2 regions of the Burkholderia anthinoferrum genome follow, and region 2 is predicted to be linked to the other one. Evidence: predicted binding sites of a transcription regulator. Region 2 holds the regulator's gene; the other holds the start of a gene.

Region 1 (6,432 bases), on a different contig from region 2:
CCGTTGCCGTTGATCGCGACGTCGAGCGACGAGTTCGTCGTGTTGATCGTGCCCTGCCCGAAGTTCTGCTGCACCGCGTTCAGCGACGTGCCGATGCCGATCTGCGTGTTGACCGACGTCGCGACCGAGTTCGCGTACATGTCGGCGAATTGCGCGGTGCTCGACTTGAAGCCGACCGTGTTCGCGTTCGCGATGTTGTTGCCGATCACGTCGAGCGCGTTCGATGCGCCGGCGAGGCCGCTCAGACCCTGTTGATAACCCATTTCGGTCTCCGTTAGGAAAAAGCTCGATCAATCAGTTGGTGGTGGTGTCGCCGGACGAGGACGACTTCGTGTTCGGGAAGATCGACGCAACCTGGGTGAGCCCCACCGTCGTGCCGTTCGACAGCACGAGCCCCGCGGTGCCGTCCGCCTGCTTGATCACGCTCTGCACCGTCGCGGCCGCGAGCACGGTCGGCGCATACGTCTTGCCGTCGCTGCCCGTGTACTGCGCGCTCACGGTGTAGGTGCCGTCGGGCAGCGCGTTGCCGGCCGCGTCCGTCGGCGTCCAGTTGAACGGCACGGTGCCGGCCGACTGCTTGCCCGCGTCGATCGTGTTGACGACGGCGCCCGTCTTGTCCTTCACGGTGATCGTCAGGTTCGACACGTCGTTCGCGAGCGACACGCCGAACGGCGACGCCGCGCCGCTCTTCACGCCGACGCTGTTGCCCGGCGCGAGCACGTTGGTGCCGATCAGCAGCGCGGCCTGCGTCTGCTGGCCGGCCGCGAGCTGCGACGACAGCGACGTGAGCGACGTGTTCAACTGCGCGATGCCGCTCACCGTGTTGATCTGCGCGAGCTGCGACGTCATCTGCGAACTGTCGACGGGGCTCGTCGGATCCTGGTTCTGCAACTGCGTGACGAGCAGCTTCAGGAACGTCGCCTGCAGGTCGCTCGCCGACGTGCCGTTGGTCGACGACACTTTGTTGGTGTTCATCGTGTCGGTCGGCAGCGTCGACACGTTGGTGCCGTTGCTGCCGATCGTCGTGTTGGAGGAAGTCATCCTGGGTGGCCTTCTGTCGGAACTGTCGGTGTCGGGTCGGTCGGGTCGGCGGCGCGCGGCTTACGAGCCGATCGTCAGCGTCTTGAGCATCAGCGTCTTCGCGGTGTTCAGCGTCTCGACGTTGGCCTGGTACGAGCGCGACGCCGAGATCATGTTCACCATCTCCTGCACCGGATCGACGTTCGGCATCTGCACGTAGCCGTTCGCGTCGGCGGCCGGGTTCGCCGGGTCGTAGGTCGATTTCATCGGCGACGGGTCGTCCATCACCTTCGTCACGCGCACGCCGCCCACGCCCTGGCCGGACGCGGTGCGCGCGCCGCCCATCGGGTCGGTCGCGAACACGACCTGCTTGGCCTTGTACGGCTTGCCGTCGGGGCCGGTCGCGCTGTCGGCGTTCGCGAGGTTCGACGCGGTCACGTTCAGGCGCTGCGATTGCGCGGACAGCGCCGAACCGGCGACGCCGAAGATGTTCATCAACGAAGGCATGGAGGCTCCTTGTGCTTGGGTCCGGGTCCGGATTCGGAAGCGGCGCTTACGAGTTCGTCGAGATCGCGGCGATCATCGCCTTGATCTGCTGGGTCATCACGGTCATCCCGGTTTCGTAGTGCAGCGCGTTGTTCGCGAACTGCACGCGCTCGACGTCGAGATCGACCGTGTTGCCGTCGAGCGACGGCTGCAGCGGCATCCGGTATTGCGCGCGGCCGTAGTCGTCCGACGGGCCGCCGGTCGGGATCAGCTTCGCGGTGCCGGCCATGTGGCCCGGCGCCGTCGACACCATCGACATGCCGCTCGTCACGCCGGCCGGCTGCGCCATCGGCAGTGGCGCGGCGTTGCTCGGCGCGAGCCCGCCGCCCGTCTGCTTCAGCGAGCGCGCGAGCGTCGACGCGAAATCGACGTCGCGGGCCTGGTAGCCGGGCGTGTCGGCGTTCGCGATGTTCGACGACAGCAGTTCCTGCCGGTAGGCGCGCACGTCGAGCGCCTGTCGGCCGAACGCGAATTCCGCATCGAGTTTGTCCAGCATGTGTGCGTCTCTCCGTATGAAGCGCTGCACGCCCCTCGCGCCGGATGGCGGCCCGAGCGGCTTTTTTCCATGACAGCGATGGTAGGCGCGGCACGCAACCGGCAATCGGGCGAATAACGCGGCAAAGGCCCCCTCTATTCATCGTTTGCGCGACGCTCGCGCTCCCTAGAATGCGAAGCGGATCAACGGATCGAGGACACGGCGATGACGGGCGGCGCACTTCGCGACAGGAACGGGCGGCTCACGCACGTCCGGCGTGCATTCGCGCTCGCCGCGGCGCTGTGGATCGCCGCGCCCGCCGTGCACGCGGACGACGGGATGATCGTGATTCCCGGACGCGGCGAGACGGCCGAAACCGCGCTCGCGCACGCCAACGCGGCGAGCGGCGGGCAGTTCGGCGCGAATGCGGGCGCCGCTTCCGCTTCGGGCGCGCAGCGCGCGGCCGGCGGAGCGAGCGCCGCGACCGGCGCCGGCTACGCGGCGCAACCGGCCGGCCAGATGGTCGTGACGAGCGTGCCGCCGCCGGCCGCCGCGCCGGCTCCCGCGCCGGTCCCCGTCTACGCAGCCCGCGCGAACGCCGGGTACGGCACGTCGCCGCGTGCGGCGGACCCGGCCGCCATCGCGACGGTCGTCGCCGGCACGGCCGAGCCGGCATCGAATGCCGCGCGGCCGGCGCCGCCACCGGCAGCATCGGCCCGCCTCGCGGCTGCCCGCGCCGCGTCGGTCGCGGCGGCGCCGCGCACGGCGGCCGCCTCCGCCCACCCGGCCCCGGCTGCCGCCGCGCCCCCGCCCGCGACGCCGCCCGGCCAGCAAGATCCCGAAACGATCCGGCGCGCGGCCCTCGCGTTCCTGCAGCAGCAGATCGCCGGCCTGCCCGGCAAGACCACCGCGACGGTCACGACCGCCTTTCCGCGCGGGCTCGCCGCGTGCACGACGCTCGAACCGTTCCTGCCGACCGGCGCGCGCCTGTGGGGCCGCACGACGGTCGGCGTGCGCTGCGCGGGCGAACGGCCGTGGACCGTCTACCTGCAGGCGAAGGTCGCCGTGCAGGCTACCTATTACGTCGCCGCGCGCCAGATCGCGCCCGGCGAGCCGCTCTCCGCGGCCGATCTCGTCGCGCGCGACGGCGACCTGACGGTGCTGCCGCTCGCGGTGATCACCGATCCGGCGCAGGCGATCGGCGCGACCGCGCTCGCGCGCATCTCGGCCGGGCTGCCGCTGCGGCAGGACATGCTGAAGAGCGCGGCGTCGGTGTCGGCCGGCCAGACGGTGCGGGTCGTCGCGGCCGGCCCCGGCTTCACGATTTCGGCCGAGGGCAGCGCGCTCGCGAATGCGGCGCCCGGCCAGTCGGTGCGGGTGCGAATGGCGGCGGGCCAGATCGTCACGGCGGTCGTCAAGGACGCCGGCACCGTGGAAATTCCGCTGTAGGGACGGATCGGCCGTAAAAATGTAAAAAATTGTTTATTCGGAGCCTGTCGGGCTCGCGATGCTAAAGTTCGGGCCGACCCGGCCGTTATCTGGGTCAAACCGTACAGGAAACCCATCGTGAAGATCGATTCCACTCCGAAACCGAGCCCCCTCGCGCCGACCGGCAACGGCGCGGCCCGTGCGCCGTCCGGCACGGACCAGCCGTCCGCACCGGCAGCCGACGCAGGATCGACCGGCGGCGACGCGACCGTGAACCTGTCGGGTCTGTCCGGCCAGTTGCGTTCGGTGTCCGCATCGGGCGACGCCGATATCGACGCAGGCCTGGTCCAGTCGATCAAGGACGCGCTGAACGACGGCACGCTGACGATCGACGCGAACAAGATTGCCGACGGCGTATTGAACACCGCCCGCGAGCTGCTGCAGCAGCAGCGTCCGGGCAGCTAATCCCCGGCCTCGTGGCCGGGTCACCCCGGTTTGCCGGCGCGCGCAGCACTGCGCGCACCGGCGTGACGAGCATGACGCGATGAGAGAAGAGCTGCTGGCCACGGTCAACGACGAACACGCGACGGTCGAGGCGTTCGCGTCCCTGCTCGTCTACGAGGAAAAGGCGCTGACGACGGCCGAGCCGCTCGAGATGCTGCCGGGGATCGTCGAAAAGAAAAGCGCGCTGATCGACCGGCTCGCGCAGCTCGAACGCACGCGCGACACGCAGCTTTCCGCGCTCGGCTTTCCGGCCGGCAAGAAAGGCATGGACCAGGCGGCCGAGCGCGATGCGCGCCTCGCGAGCCGCTGGCAACTGCTGCAGCAGGCCGCCGAACGCGCGCGCCAGGCCAATGCGAACAACGGGATGCTGATCCGGATCCGGATGGACTACAACGAGCGCGCGCTCGCGGTGCTGCGCTCGGCGCCCGCGCCGGCCGGCGTGTACGGCCCCGACGGGCGCGTGTCGGCGCTCACGCGCTGACCGGCCGGCGTCGAGCCGCGCCGCGCGGCCGCCCGGCGGCCGCGCCCCCTGCTTTCCCCTTCGTTACAACAGCGGACACGCGGTGACCTGCGTGCCGCGTTCCACGCACAGCCGCTCGTAGTCGCGCAGGTATGCGCACTCGGCGTCGTCCAGCAGATCGACATCGATCAGGTCCCAGTCGTAGCCGACCGTCACGATGTTCTCGAACGTCACCGTGCCCGGCTGCGCGTCGTCCGGCCGCACGATCACGATGTTCTCGATCCGCACGCCGCCCTTGCCCGGCAGGTAGATGCCCGGCTCGACCGAAATCACCGCGTTCGGCACCAGCCCGTACGTCGCGCCCGGCGCGAACCGCACGCCGCCCTCGTGCACGTGGATCCCGACGCCGTGCCCGGTGCCGTGGCCGAAATCGTGGCCATGATCGCGGCACACCTGGCGCACCAGCGCATCGACGTCGCCGCCCGTCGCCGTGGCCGGAAAGCGCGCGACGAGCCCCTTGATGCAGGCCTTCAGCGCGACCGTGTAGATCTCGCGCTGCCACGGCTGCGCGACCGTCTCCGGCCGCGTGCGGCGCAGCACGACGCGCGTGCAGTCCGTCGCGAAGCCGGCTTCGTAGTACGCGCCGCTGTCGAGCAGCACGAGCTCGCCCTCGGTCAGCTCGACGTCGGCGCTCGCCGCCGTGTAATGCGCGAACGCGCTGTTCGCGCCGTTCGCCGCGATCGACGGGAACGACAGCGCGACCGCCGAACGGGCGCCGTACGCGTCGTTGATCCTGCGCGCGAGGTCGTACTCGGTGTGGCGCACGCCCGGCTCGCCGGTCTTCGCCCAGCGCATCGTCTCGGCGATCGCCGCGGAGCTGCGCGCGAACGCGTCGCGGAAGCGCTCGAGCACCGCCGGCGTCTTGCTTGCCCGCATCGCCTCGACCGGGTTGAAATCGGCATGCCGCGCGTGCGGCCACACGCGCTTCACCGCGTCGACGAGCGCGCAGTTCACCGATTCGAAGCCGTAGCACACGTGCTCGACCGCGAACCGGGCCAGAAACCGTTCGAGCGCCGCGACGTCGCGCCGGATCACGTGCAGCGCCGGATACGAATCGAGCGCGACCTCGCAGCGGTCGCAGCCTTCCGGCAAGAACAGCGCCACCTGGCCGCCGATCGCGAACAGGAAGCCGAGGTGCGACGACGCATTCGGGATGTGATAGCCGCGGCTGTTCAGCAGATACGCGAGATCGTCCGACGCGCAGGTGAAGAACGCCGTCCTGCCGTCGGCCGCGCCGGTATGCGCGGCGAGCCGGCGGTTCAGCGCGTCGAGGTTCTGCGCGACGCTCGCGCCGGTCATCGCGGCCGGAATCTCGAAGATCGGCCGCTCGACGTTCCAGCCCGGCAGCGCGATCGCGCGATCGATCTCGCGGTCGGCGAGGCTCGCCCAGTCGAGCGACGCGGCCCGTGTCTGCTCGAACAGCCGGTCGCGCTGCGCGACGCTGATCCGCCGCGCGTCGTAGCCGACCCGCGCGAGCCGGCTCGCGTGCGCGAGCAGCCAGTCGGCCATCGCCTGCCAGATCGTCACGTCGATGCCGAGCTTCTCGACGCGCACGCGCGCCGGATCGCACTGCTCGTCGGCCTGGAAGTGATAGCGGCCGTCGACGAACAGCACGAACGGCGGCAGATCGAGCGCCTGCGCGGTCGCCGCGCTCAGAAAGATTCCGCAGCCGGCCGATCCGTCGAAACCGGACACCGCGTAGCGCGGGTTGTTGCCGCGCGGCAGGTATTCGGTCACGTATTCGTCCTGCGACGTGATCACCACCGCGTCGAGCCGCGCGGCATCGAGCAGGCGCGACAGGCCGGCCTGCGTGTCGGCGACGGACGCGTCGTACGGGGGAAGGCCGGAGAAGCTGTATTTCAGTCGATCGATCATCGGATGCCCGTTATTCGTTGCTGTCGGCGGCCGGAAGCATGTCGCGGCGTCGCGCCTGCCTGAC
Region 2 (11,233 bases):
CAGCGCACGTCCGCGCCGAGCGCCTTCAGCGTCTCGATCAGCACGCCCGTCTGGATCGTCATGTGCAGCGAACCGGCAATGCGCGCGCCCTTCAGCGGCTGCTGCGCCTTGTATTCGTCGCGGATCTGCACGAGGCCCGGCATTTCGGTCTCGGCGATGTTGAGTTCCTTGCGGCCCCAGCCGGCCAGCGCCATGTCGGCGACGACGTAATCGTGGGAAGCCTTGGAATCGATAATGGCGTTCATCACGCCCTCCTTTCTAAAAAGTTTCTAGATTGGTGACGTGAGCGCCGTTCAGGAAGCGGGGCCGGCGCGAAAAAATCGTCGCACGGCTGCTTGGTGAAGCCTTCCGAGCCTGGCGGACGCAGGATGGTCCGTCGCAACGCTCCTCGGAAAACGGAGGGGATTGTAGCAAATCGGCGCGCGAAATGCGCAAGCACCGCATACGGCGCGAGCGCGCGGCGCCGGCGCGCCGCCGCCGTCGGCAGAGGGTCAGGACTCCGCGCCCACCCACGCCTGCTCGCGCAGCCGCGCGCGCAGGCGCGCGACGGCCTGGCTGTGCAACTGGCACACGCGCGATTCGCTCACCTCGAGCACCGCGCCGATCTCGCGCAGATTCAGACCCCGTTCGTAGTACAGCGACATCAGCAGCTTCTCGCGCTCCGGCAGCCGCTCGATCGCCTCGACGAGCGCCTCGCGCAGGTGTTCGTCTAGCAGCGCCGACAGCGGATCGGCGTGATCGACGCGATAGCGGTCGAGGAACGGCTCGTCGTCGGCCGCGCGATCGAAATCCTCGTAGTAGATGAGCTGGCTGCCATGCAGGTCCTGCAGCATCCCCTGGTATTCGTCGAGCGGCATGTTCAGGTGCTGCGCGATCTCGGTCTCGCTCGCCGAGCGGCCGAGGTGCTGCTCGACCTGGTGCACCGCGTGCTCGACCTCGCGCGAGGTCTTGCGCAGGCTGCGCGGCAGCCAGTCGTTGCTGCGCAGCTCGTCGAGCATCGCGCCGCGGATGCGCTGCGTCGCGTAGGTCTCGAACTGCGCGCCCTGGTCTTCCTTGTAGCGGCCCGCCGCGTCCATCAGGCCGATCATGCCGGCCTGGATCAGGTCGTCGAGATCGACGCTCGCCGGCATTTTCGCGACGAGCTGCAATCCGAGGCGACGCACGAGCGGCGCGTATTGCGCGAGCACGTCGGCCTGGGACATCTTTCCTTGAGCGTTGTACATCATGGCTCCCTCCTCCGGGTGGCGCTCACGCGGCGTGTGCCGCGCCCGCCTCGTACGACGGCTTGCCGCCGGCGTGGACCGCGCGGCCCGCACCCGAACGCGGGCGCATCGGCCAGTACAACAGGTCGGCGGCAATCTGCCGGTAGTCGCGCGCGGCGGACGACGACGGAAACGCGTCGACCACCGCATGCATCAATTCGCGGGCGTGCTCGACGAGCGGATCGGCACTCACGCAGCCCGCGTCGGCGATCGACACGGTCAGGTAGCGGTTCGCGACGCCCGCGAGGTTGTCGAACGCCGCCTTCGCGTCCGCGTGGCTGCCGACCTGGTTGGTCAGCACGCGGAACTGCGCGAACGCGTGCGCGAAATGCAGCCGCTTCATGCACGCATACGCCTCGGTGATCGCCTGCGCGGCGACCCGCGTGACGACCAGCACGTCGTGCGCTTCGCGCGCGAGCGCCGAGAACGACCCATCGGCGCCGAGCTGCGCGTCGACGAGGACGATGTCGGCCGGGCCGTCGATGAAGTCGCTCAGTTGCGCGTCGCTGTAGCCGGCGCGCGCGAGCCGCGCCGCCGCGCACAGGCTGAAACCGGCCGCGACCCGCGTGCGCGCGCCGTCGCGCAGCCACGCGCCGGCGAGCGTCGCGCTGGCCGAGCGCACGTCGGCGCGCTCGTCGACGACGAGTACGTCCTTGCCGAGCGACGCGAGCGCCGCCGCGAGATTCACGACGGTCGACGTGCAGCCGACGCCCGCCGGCCCGCCCGTCACCGCGACGATGCGCGACGCGCGCCCGGCCAGCAGGCGGCGCAGCCCTTCGGCCTGATCGATGATCGGTTTATCCAAATCGCACCTCGTGCAGCTCGGCGGTGGAACGCGCGGTCAGTGCGGAGAGCAGCGTCGGCATGTCGTCGTCTTGCGGCACGAAGGGCGAGCCGTCGCGCGGCACGCAGAACGCGCTCTTCAGCAGGAATCGGGTCGACGCGACGTACAGGTTCTCCGGCACCTTCTGGCCGGTCGACACGTAGTGGACCGGCAGCTTGTAGCGGATCACCGTGTCGAGCACGCCGCCGAGGTGGGTCGCCTCGTCGAGCTTGGTCAGGATGCAGCCGGCCAGGTCGGGGTGCTCGCCCGCGCTGCGGTACGCCTGCACGACTTCGTTGAGCGTGTCGCCGTGGCTCGTCGCGTTCAGCAGCAGCAAGCGCTGCACCGGTGCGTTCGCGCCGTGCAGCATCGCGATCTGGTCGGACACCGCGCGGTCGCGCTGGCTCATGCCGATCGTGTCGATCAGCACGATGTGCTTGTTGCGCAGCTCGGACAGCGCGAGCGCGAGATCGCCCGCGTCCTTCACCGCGTGCACCGGCACGCCGAGGATCTTGCCGAAAATGCGCAGTTGTTCGTGGCCGCCGATCCGGTAGCTGTCGGTGGTCAGCAGCGCGACCTTGCTCGCGCCGAAGCGCATCACGCAGCGCGCGGCCAGCTTCGCGGTGGTGGTCGTCTTGCCGACGCCCGTCGGCCCCATCAGCGCGAACACGCCGCCGCGCTCCATCAGCGCGTCCTCGCTGTCGAGCACCGGCAGGTTCGACGCGAGCACCGACTGCGCCCATTCGGCGGCCTGCTCGAAGGTCTGCGCGCCGTCGCCGGCCGGCAGGTTGTCGACCAGCATCCGCACGAGCTGCGCGGAGAAACCGGCCGCGAACAGGTGCTTCGTCAGCGCGCCGTGAACGGCGCTGCGACGCTGGCGGTCGTGCCACATCAGGCTGTCGAACTGCTCCTCCATCATCCCGCGCAGCTCGCCGAGCTCGTGCATCACGGTGTCGTTGACGATCCGCTCGATGCGCGACTTCACCGCGTCGGCCACCGCGGCGGCCGCGTCGGAGGGCAGGCGCGTACGGTCCGCCGCCCTCGCCGCGTACGCGGCGCCCGTGTCGGGTGTGCGCTTCGTGGCGGCAGGCGATCCTGCGGCCGGCGATCCGGCGGCAGGCGATCCTGCGTTCGGCATCCTGCGTTCGGCCTCGCGCACGATGTCGCGGGCCCAGTCGGGCGGCGTCGCGCTGGCCGCGGGCTGCGGCGCGCTTGCCAGCGGCTCGACCGGCGCCTGCGCACGGGCGATCAGCGCGTCGCGCTGCTGCGTCAGGCGCTTCGCGTGCTCGACCAGCCACGGTGCGGGTTCGGAAGTGGCGGCCGGCGATCCGGCGGCAGGCGATCGTGCGGCCGGCGATCCGGCGGCCGGCGCGGCGATCGACGGCGCGGCGGCCGGCGCGTCCGCATCGCTCGACGAAGGCTGCATGTCAGCCTCTTGCGCGTCGGCGCTCGCGCCGAACACGGACGAGAACACGTCCGGCAGCCCGCCTTCGCCCGCCGCATACGGATTGACGGCCGGGCGCGGGGCGATGCCCGGGCGCGACACGATGCCCGGCACGGCGGCGGCCGGCACGGATTCCGGCAGGCGCGGCGAAGCGAAGCGCGGCCGCGCGGCCGGCGGCGCCACCGCGGCGAGATCCGAATCGGCGAGTGCGACGATTTCGACGCTGCCGTCATCGAGCGTGCGGTTCGACAGCACGACCGCGTCGGCGCCGAGCGCCTCGCGCACGAGACGAAGTGCGTCGCGGCTCGTTGCGCCGGTGAATTTGCGAATGTTCAAGCGGAACCCCCGATGACGTTAACGACTTTGATCGTGCGTGTGTCCGGCACTTCGGCGTACGACAGCACTTTCAATTGCGGCAGGCTGCGGCGCAGGAAACGCGCGAGCATCGCGCGCAGCGCGTGCTGCACCAGCAGCACCGGCGGCAGCCCGAGATTCTGTTGACGCAGCAACGCTTGCTGCGTGCCCGTCAGAAGGTTGTGCGCGAGGCCGGGCTCGAGGCCCGGGTTCGCGCCGGTGGCGAGCGCCTGCGACAGCACGCGCTCCAGATTCGCGTCGAGGCCCATCACCTGCATTTCGCCGTTGCCCGGATACCACTGCTGCGTGATCGCGCGGCCGAGCGAGAGGCGCACCGCGGCCGTGATCTCGAACGCGTCGCCGCGGCCCGCATGCTCGGACACGGCCTCGAGGATCGTGCGCATGTCGCGGATCGGCACGCCTTCCTCGAGCAGGTTCTGCAGCACCTTCTGCAGCGTGGTGAGCGAGATCGTCTTCGGCACGAGGTCCTCGACGAGCGACGGCGCGTCCTTGCCGGTGCGCTCGACGAGCGCCTGCACTTCCTGGCGGCCGAGCAACTCGGCCGCATGCTGGACGACCAGATGATTCAGGTGGGTCGCGACGACCGTGCTCGCATCGACCACCGTGTAGCCGTACACCTGCGCCTGCTCGCGCATCGCGACGTCGATCCACACGGCCGGCAGCCCGAACGCCGGATCCTGCGTGACGGCGCCCGGCAGCGCGGCCGTCACCTGGCCCGGGTTGATCGCGAGCCACTGGCCCGGGAACACTTCGCCGAAGCCGATCTCGACGCCCTTCAGCGCGATCCGGTATGCGTTCGGCCGCAATTCGAGGTTGTCGCGGATATGGATCACCGGCGGCAGGAAGCCGATTTCCTGCGCGAATTTCTTGCGGATGCTCTTGATGCGCTTGAGCAGCTCGCCGTCGCTGTTCTTGTCGACGAGCGGAATCAGCCGGTAGCCGACCTCGAGGCCGAGCGGGTCGATCAGCTGCACGTCGTCCCAGGTCGCTTCGTGGCTGTCGGCCGGCAGCACGGCGGGCGGCGCGATGTCGGTGACGTCGCCGGCCGCCTTGCGGGCCGCCGCGCGCCGGGTCTGCGTGCGCGCGAGCCAGATCGCGCCGGCGCCGAGCGCGAGGAACGCGAAGTGCGGCATCCCGGGGATCAGCCCCATCAGCACGATGATCGCGCCGGTGATGTTCAGCACGCGCGGGTTCGTGAACAGCTGGCCGGTGATCTGCGTGCCGATGTCCTCGTCGGTCGCGACGCGCGACACGATCACGCCGGCCGCAGTCGAGATCACGAGCGACGGGATCTGCGCGACGAGGCCGTCGCCGATCGTCAGCAGCGTGTAGTTGGTGCCGGCCGCGGCGAAGCTCATGTCGTGCTGGACCATCCCGACGATCAGCCCGCCGATCACGTTGATCGCCATGATGATCAGGCCGGCGATCGCGTCGCCGCGCACGAACTTCGACGCGCCGTCCATCGACCCGTAGAACTCGGCTTCCTGCGATACGGCGAGGCGCCGCTTGCGCGCCTGTTCCTCGTTGATGAGGCCCGCGTTCAGGTCGGCGTCGATCGCCATCTGCTTGCCGGGCATCGCGTCGAGCGTGAAGCGCGCGGACACTTCGGCGATCCGCCCCGCGCCCTTCGTGATCACCATGAAGTTGATGATCATCAGGATCACGAACACGACGATGCCGACCGCGAAGTTGCCGCCGACGAGGAAGTGGCCGAACGCCTCGATCACCTGGCCGGCGGCATCCGGCCCGGTGTGGCCTTCGAGCAGCACGACGCGCGTCGACGCGACGTTCAGCGACAGGCGCAGGAGCGTCGAGAACAGCAGCACGCTCGGGAACGCCGCGAAGTCGAGCGGCTTCATCGTGTACATGCTGACGAGCAGCACCATCACGGACAGCGCGATGTTGAACGTGAACAGCAGATCCAGCAGCACCGGCGGCAGCGGCAGGATCATCATCCCCAGGATCATGCAGATGAGGGTCGGGCCCGCGAGCGCGCGCAGATTGGTGCCCGCGAACGGGTTCGTGCGTTTGGCGAACAGGCCGGTGGTCGGGGTGCTCATGCTGCGTTCCCTTGCTGGCCGAGCGCGTCTTCGGCTTCTTCACGTTCGTCGTCGGCGGCGACCGACGCGCCCTTGTCGAGTTCGGCCGGCACGTCGAGATCGACCGGCACCGCCGGGAACGCGCCGCCTTCCGAACGGAAGCGCTTGAGCTGGTAGACCCACGCGAGCACTTCGGCGACCGCCGAGTACAGCGAGCCGGGGATCTCGCGCTCGAGTTCGACGTTGTGATACAGCGCACGCGCGAGCGGCGGCGCTTCGAGCAGCGGCACGTTGTGTTCGGCCGCGAGTTCGCGGATGCGCGCGGCGACGAGGTTCACGCCCTTCGCGACGACCTTCGGCGCGCGCATCTCGCCATCCGTGTATTGCAGCGCGACCGCGAAGTGCGTCGGGTTCGTGACGACGACGTCGGCCTTCGGCACGGCCGCCATCATCCGGCGGCGGGCGATCGCGCGCTGCTGCTGGCGGATCCGCCCCTTCACGTGCGGGTCGCCCTCGTTCTCGCGATGCTCGCGCTTCACTTCTTCCTTCGTCATGCGCAACTTCTTGTTGTACTGCCAGAGTTGGTAAGGCACGTCGAGCCCGGCGACCACCAGCATCCCGGCGACCGTCGTGCCGCAGCACACGGCGACCAGATGCAGCGCATCGGGCAGCGCGGCGCCGAGCGGCTGGGTCGCGAGGCCGAGCAGTTCGTCCTTGCTGCGCCAGATCGCGACGCCGCCGATCCCGCCGACGACCAGCGTCTTCGCGATCGACATCCCGAGCTGGATCGGCCCCTGGATCGAGAACATCCGGCCGAGGCCCGCGATCGGGTTCAGGCGGTCGAACTTCAGTTCGAGCGTCTTCTGCGAGATCAGCCAGCCGCCCAGCGCCATCGGCGCGAGCAGCGCGGCGACGCCGGTGAGCGCGAGGAGCGGCAGCAGCGCGGCGAAGCCTTCGAGGCTCGCGCTGCCGGCCGCCGACAGCATCCGGTCGGTGTCGAACGCGGTCGCGCGATCGAACGTGAACGCGCCGCGCAGCATCGCCTGCAGATGCGCGCCCGACGGGCCCGCGAACAGCCATGCGCCGTAGAACCCCGCCGCGAGCAGTGCGAACGAAGCCAGTTCGCGCGAACGCGCGACCTGCCCCTCCTCGCGCGCCTTCTCGCGGCGCCTGGGAGTGGCGGCTTCGGTCTTGTCGAGATCGCTCTCGTCTGCCACGGGGCCTCCAGTCGGGTACGGCGGAATGCCGTTTTTCAGTGACACCGATTATTCATGGAGGCGTCAAACGCCGATCGGTCGAGCAAAGCCGGGAAAGGGGGGTATTTCGGGGAATCGGGCGAGCGGCCGCGAACACGGCCGGAGCGGGGGCGGAACGACGCGCGGCGCGGCGCGAAAGCGGGCCGGGCGGCGCATCGGCGAAATGGCGGCCGCAGGCGGGACGGTGACGGTGCGATGCGAACGGAACGGTGAAACGGCGGGCGGGACAGCGGGACAGCGGGACAGCGGGACAGCAGGACAGCGGGAAAGCGGGAGAAGCGGGGCAAACGGCCCCCAACGGCGTCGTGCGTGGGGGCCAGCGTCGGTCAGACGGCCGGAATCGGGTCCGCGCCGAAACGGTTCGGGCCTTCGGTGCCGCGCGAGCACATCCACACGAGCAGCAGGATGCTGCCGACGATCGGAATCAGCGCGAGCAGCAGGAACCAGCCCGAGCGGCCCGTATCGTGCAGGCGGCGCACGCTGACCGCGATGCCCGGAACGATCAGCGCGAGCGACACCAGGGAGATCGCGCCGAGCAGCAGCAGCGTGATCAGGCCGCCGTCGCGGCCGGCGGCGCCGATGATCTGGCCGACGATCGACAGCACGCAGCTCAGCAGCGCGAAATACCAGTATTCGGCGCGGCGCGCACGGCCTTCGAACGTGGCGTATTTATTCAGTACGGCACGAATGGCTTCGGAAAAATTCATCTTATTACCCTCCTGTTTTATATTGGCACCCCGGAAACAACGCCGAAATTATAGGGTTGAATTTCAGTGCGCTCCATCTCTTTTCGCATGCGGCGCACTACGCGCACAGGGGCGTATCGCCCGCCCATATGACACGGAAATGGCTGCAATGGCGCATTTCGGCTTGGCCGGGGCTTGCACGCCGCGTCATTTTAATAATCGTGAAGATCTGACGGAAACGACGGCCCGGATAATCCGGCATTCGATTACAGCCGAATGAAACGGCCGCCCCGATAATCGACTCGAGGATCCGGCATGCGATTAACCGGGCAGCCGGCAATACGCAGGCGCGGCGGTCGCGTCACCCTTCGCCATTGTCGATACCGGCCGCATCGCCTCGCCCGACGGCAATACGGCACGGGCGGCCACTGGCCTCAAAGGCGTGAAAGGCGTGAAGGGCGTGAAAAGCCTGAACGGCCAGACCGAGCGAAGCGGCCTGGCCGGCCGCCGCTAACCGGCTGCCGCCCGCTGCAGCGCGCCGAGATCGAGCTTCTTCATCGTCATCACCTGCGCCATCACGCGCTCGGCGCGGGCCGGGTCGCCCGTCATCAGTTCGGCCATCTGCACGGGCACGACCTGCCACGACACGCCGAAGCGGTCGCGCAGCCACCCGCATTGCTGCGCGCGCGCGTCGCCGCCTTCGGACAGGCGCGCCCAGTAATGGTCGATCTCGTCCTGGTCGCGGCAGTTGACGACGAACGACACGGCCGGCGTCATCTGGAACATGGGGCCGCCGTTCAGCGCGACGAACGCCTGCCCATCGAGTTCGAACGCGACCGTCATCACCGTGCCCTCGGCCTGTCCGGACGCGTGCGCGCCGGCCTTGCCGTAGCGCGCGACGTGCACGATGCGCGCGTTGTCGAACACCGATACGTAGAAATCGGCCGCCGCCTCGGCGTCGCGGTCGAACCACAGGAACGGCGTGATGCGTTGTATGCGCGGGGTCATGGCGCTGTCTCCTCGATGTCGTACCGGCACCGGTGCCGGTCTTACATCGTAGGCGCTGCGCGCGCAGACGGCGGCGATTCCATCCGTAGTGCGCGCGGCCGGCTCTCGGATAAAAAAGGGGGCGATCGCTCGCCCCCTTTTTGCTGCTGCCCGCGGCCGTGCCGCGTCAGAACGCGACGAACGGCTGCGCGCCGCCGCTCGCGGTCTTGTCCATCCCGAAGTAGATCGTCTTGCCGTAGAAGTGCGGCATGCCGATGTCGAGCCAGCTGGACGAGCCGAACGGCCCCGCGATGTCGTTGAACGCGAACGTCGACGAATTCGAGAACAGCGAATCCGCGTTCGCGACCGGCATCGACACGGTGCCCGATGCGCCGTTCTGGCCGCTCAGCGTCGCCGAATAGGTGGTCGTTGACGACGGGCAGTAGAACTCCGTATTCCTCGAACAAACCGTCTGCGCCGAATCGTTGAAGAAATACGCGTTCGAGCCCGTATCGAAGAACGCGGTCACGTTGCGCCCCTGGAACGTCGCGCTGACGTCGCCGGTCGTGGTCGACGTCATCACCGTCTTGCCGCTCAGGTTCGGCAGGCCGAACGTCAGCGTGCCGGTCGCGCTCGCCTGCCCGTTGTCCGAGATGGTCGGCATCTGCACGCTCACGCCGTCGTTGTTCGCGAAACGATGCACGGGGTTCGCCACCTGCTGCGCGAGCGGCACGAGCGCGACCGTGCAGCTCGCGTTGTCGCCGTTCGGGCACGCGTAGTAGTTGTTGCTCGTCGACGTCGACGTCGCACACGTCGTGCCGCAGTCGTACGGCGCCGGCCCGATGCCGAGGATCCCGTTCGCGCCGAGCGCGCCCGTCGAGTTGGCCGACGCGCCGCCGTTCGTGCACGAGCTCGGCACGTTCGCCGTGCCGAGGTCGCCGATGATCTGCACCGGCAGCGACGCCGCCTGCTCGGAGCCGATCGACAGGTCGACCGTGCGCACCGACCCCCACGTGTAGCTCGACACGAACTTGCCGCATTCGGCGACCGGCGCGCCGCCGCTCGTCACATGCGGCAGGCTGCCAAGGACGCCCGACACCGCGCTGCCGACGAGCCGCAGCCCGTAGGACGCGGTATCGACGAGCACGTTGTTGACGATCTGGCAGTTCGACGTGCCCGGCACGCAGACCTTCACGCTGACGGTCGGGATGTTGATCACGTTCGCGGCGCCGGCGCCGACCGTGATGACGGCCGTGTTGCCGCTGTTGCCGTCGGAGCCGTTGTTGCCGGTATTGCCGTTGTTGCCCGCACTGCCGCCGCCGCCATCGCCGCCGCCGCATGCCGTCACGAGCACGGCCGTCGCGGCCAGGAGGCCCAGCACGCCGAGCCAGCGCTTGAATGTACGAGGAATGCTCAAGATCGCTCTCCCGCTGTCACTGGATATCGGTGCCGGCCACGCCGGCAGGCAGCGCCGACGGCAGCCATGCCTGGCCGGAGAAGGCGCCCATGTGGCCGCCCGTCCGGATCACGAGGCCGCTCGTCTCGACGGCCACCGGCGCACGCCAGCCGCGCGCCCGGTGCGCCGCCTGGACGCCGGCCGTGTACTGCGGGAAATAGCTGCCGAGCAGCGACGCGAGATCCGGCATCGTCGGCCCGCGCCAGGCGAGGCCGAACACGCTGCCTGCGGCCGACGTGTATTCGTGGATGACGGTGCCCGACCCGAGCGTGATCTCGCGCACGGTGTAGGCGGCCGCGCTCGTCTGCACGCCGTCCGCCGAGCGCATCGCGCGCTGCAGCGCGCGCACGGTGGCGGCCTGATCGTCCGCCGGCGGCGACATCGGCGCGCCGCCCAGTTCCGCGTGTGCGTGGACGGCCCACAGCACACCCATTGCAGCCGTCGCATGCGCGACGGTCCAGCCCAAGCGTTTCAGCTTCACGTTCCCCCCCAAGGGACTGGCTGCGTTGCCGACGGCGCCGCCATCGGCCCGCGCCGCCTGTCCACCGATGAATCGTACGAATGACCCTGCGTTGCTGCTGACGCGTAGTATGCCTGCGGAGTGTGTCCAATTGTCAATTCGACGCAGGATCACGCCGCGCCGCGCAGCGGTGGCGGGCTCGGGGAAACGACGCAGGAAACGGGGAATGCGCGCATCGGCGACCCTGCGGAACGGGGCGCCCGGCAAAGGGGCGCCCGGCAGTGGGGCGTCCGGCGAAGGGGCGCGCGGCTGCGCCGCGGCAGGTCAGAAACCGAGGCTCGCGAGCAAGTCGTCGACCTGCCCCTGGTCCTGAACCACGTCGGATTTGCCTTCCGGCGCGATCTGCGGGCCGTTCAGCAGCGACTCGGGGCTGCCGGTCGCGCTG

Evidence for each region. Region 2 encodes FliA, which starts transcription of late flagellar genes. Its sites were predicted from a motif close to CTAAAGTTTNNNNNNNNNNNGCCGNTA; they were not measured.
Region 1: a site for FliA is predicted at 3,552-3,578, ahead of flgM (flagellar biosynthesis anti-sigma factor FlgM). Genes of this name have one in related genera too.

What each region holds. Positions count from the first base shown of each region.
Region 1 covers NZ_LFZP01000004.1:85,126-91,557, reverse strand. Annotated here, with positions in the region: gene flgE (flagellar hook protein FlgE) at 1-263, opposite strand, end outside; gene flgD (flagellar hook assembly protein FlgD) at 295-1,041, opposite strand; gene flgC (flagellar basal body rod protein FlgC) at 1,102-1,527, opposite strand; gene flgB (flagellar basal body rod protein FlgB) at 1,574-2,062, opposite strand; gene flgA (flagellar basal body P-ring formation chaperone FlgA) at 2,267-3,490, shown strand; gene flgM (flagellar biosynthesis anti-sigma factor FlgM) at 3,608-3,934, shown strand; gene C5F75_RS02305 (flagella synthesis protein FlgN) at 4,014-4,454, shown strand; gene C5F75_RS02300 (M24 family metallopeptidase) at 4,518-6,368, opposite strand.
Region 2 covers NZ_LFZP01000001.1:196,616-207,848, reverse strand. Annotated here, with positions in the region: gene ahcY (adenosylhomocysteinase) at 1-245, opposite strand, end outside; S-adenosyl-L-homocysteine riboswitch at 278-396, opposite strand; gene C5F75_RS00965 (RNA polymerase sigma factor FliA) at 492-1,226, opposite strand; gene C5F75_RS00960 (nucleotide-binding protein) at 1,249-2,067, opposite strand; gene flhF (flagellar biosynthesis protein FlhF) at 2,060-3,865, opposite strand; gene flhA (flagellar biosynthesis protein FlhA) at 3,862-5,964, opposite strand; gene flhB (flagellar biosynthesis protein FlhB) at 5,961-7,160, opposite strand; gene C5F75_RS00940 (DUF805 domain-containing protein) at 7,526-7,906, opposite strand; gene C5F75_RS00935 (VOC family protein) at 8,396-8,893, opposite strand; gene C5F75_RS00930 (DUF3443 family protein) at 9,060-10,289, opposite strand; gene C5F75_RS00925 (DUF2844 domain-containing protein) at 10,306-10,809, opposite strand; gene cheZ (protein phosphatase CheZ) at 11,113-11,233, opposite strand, start outside.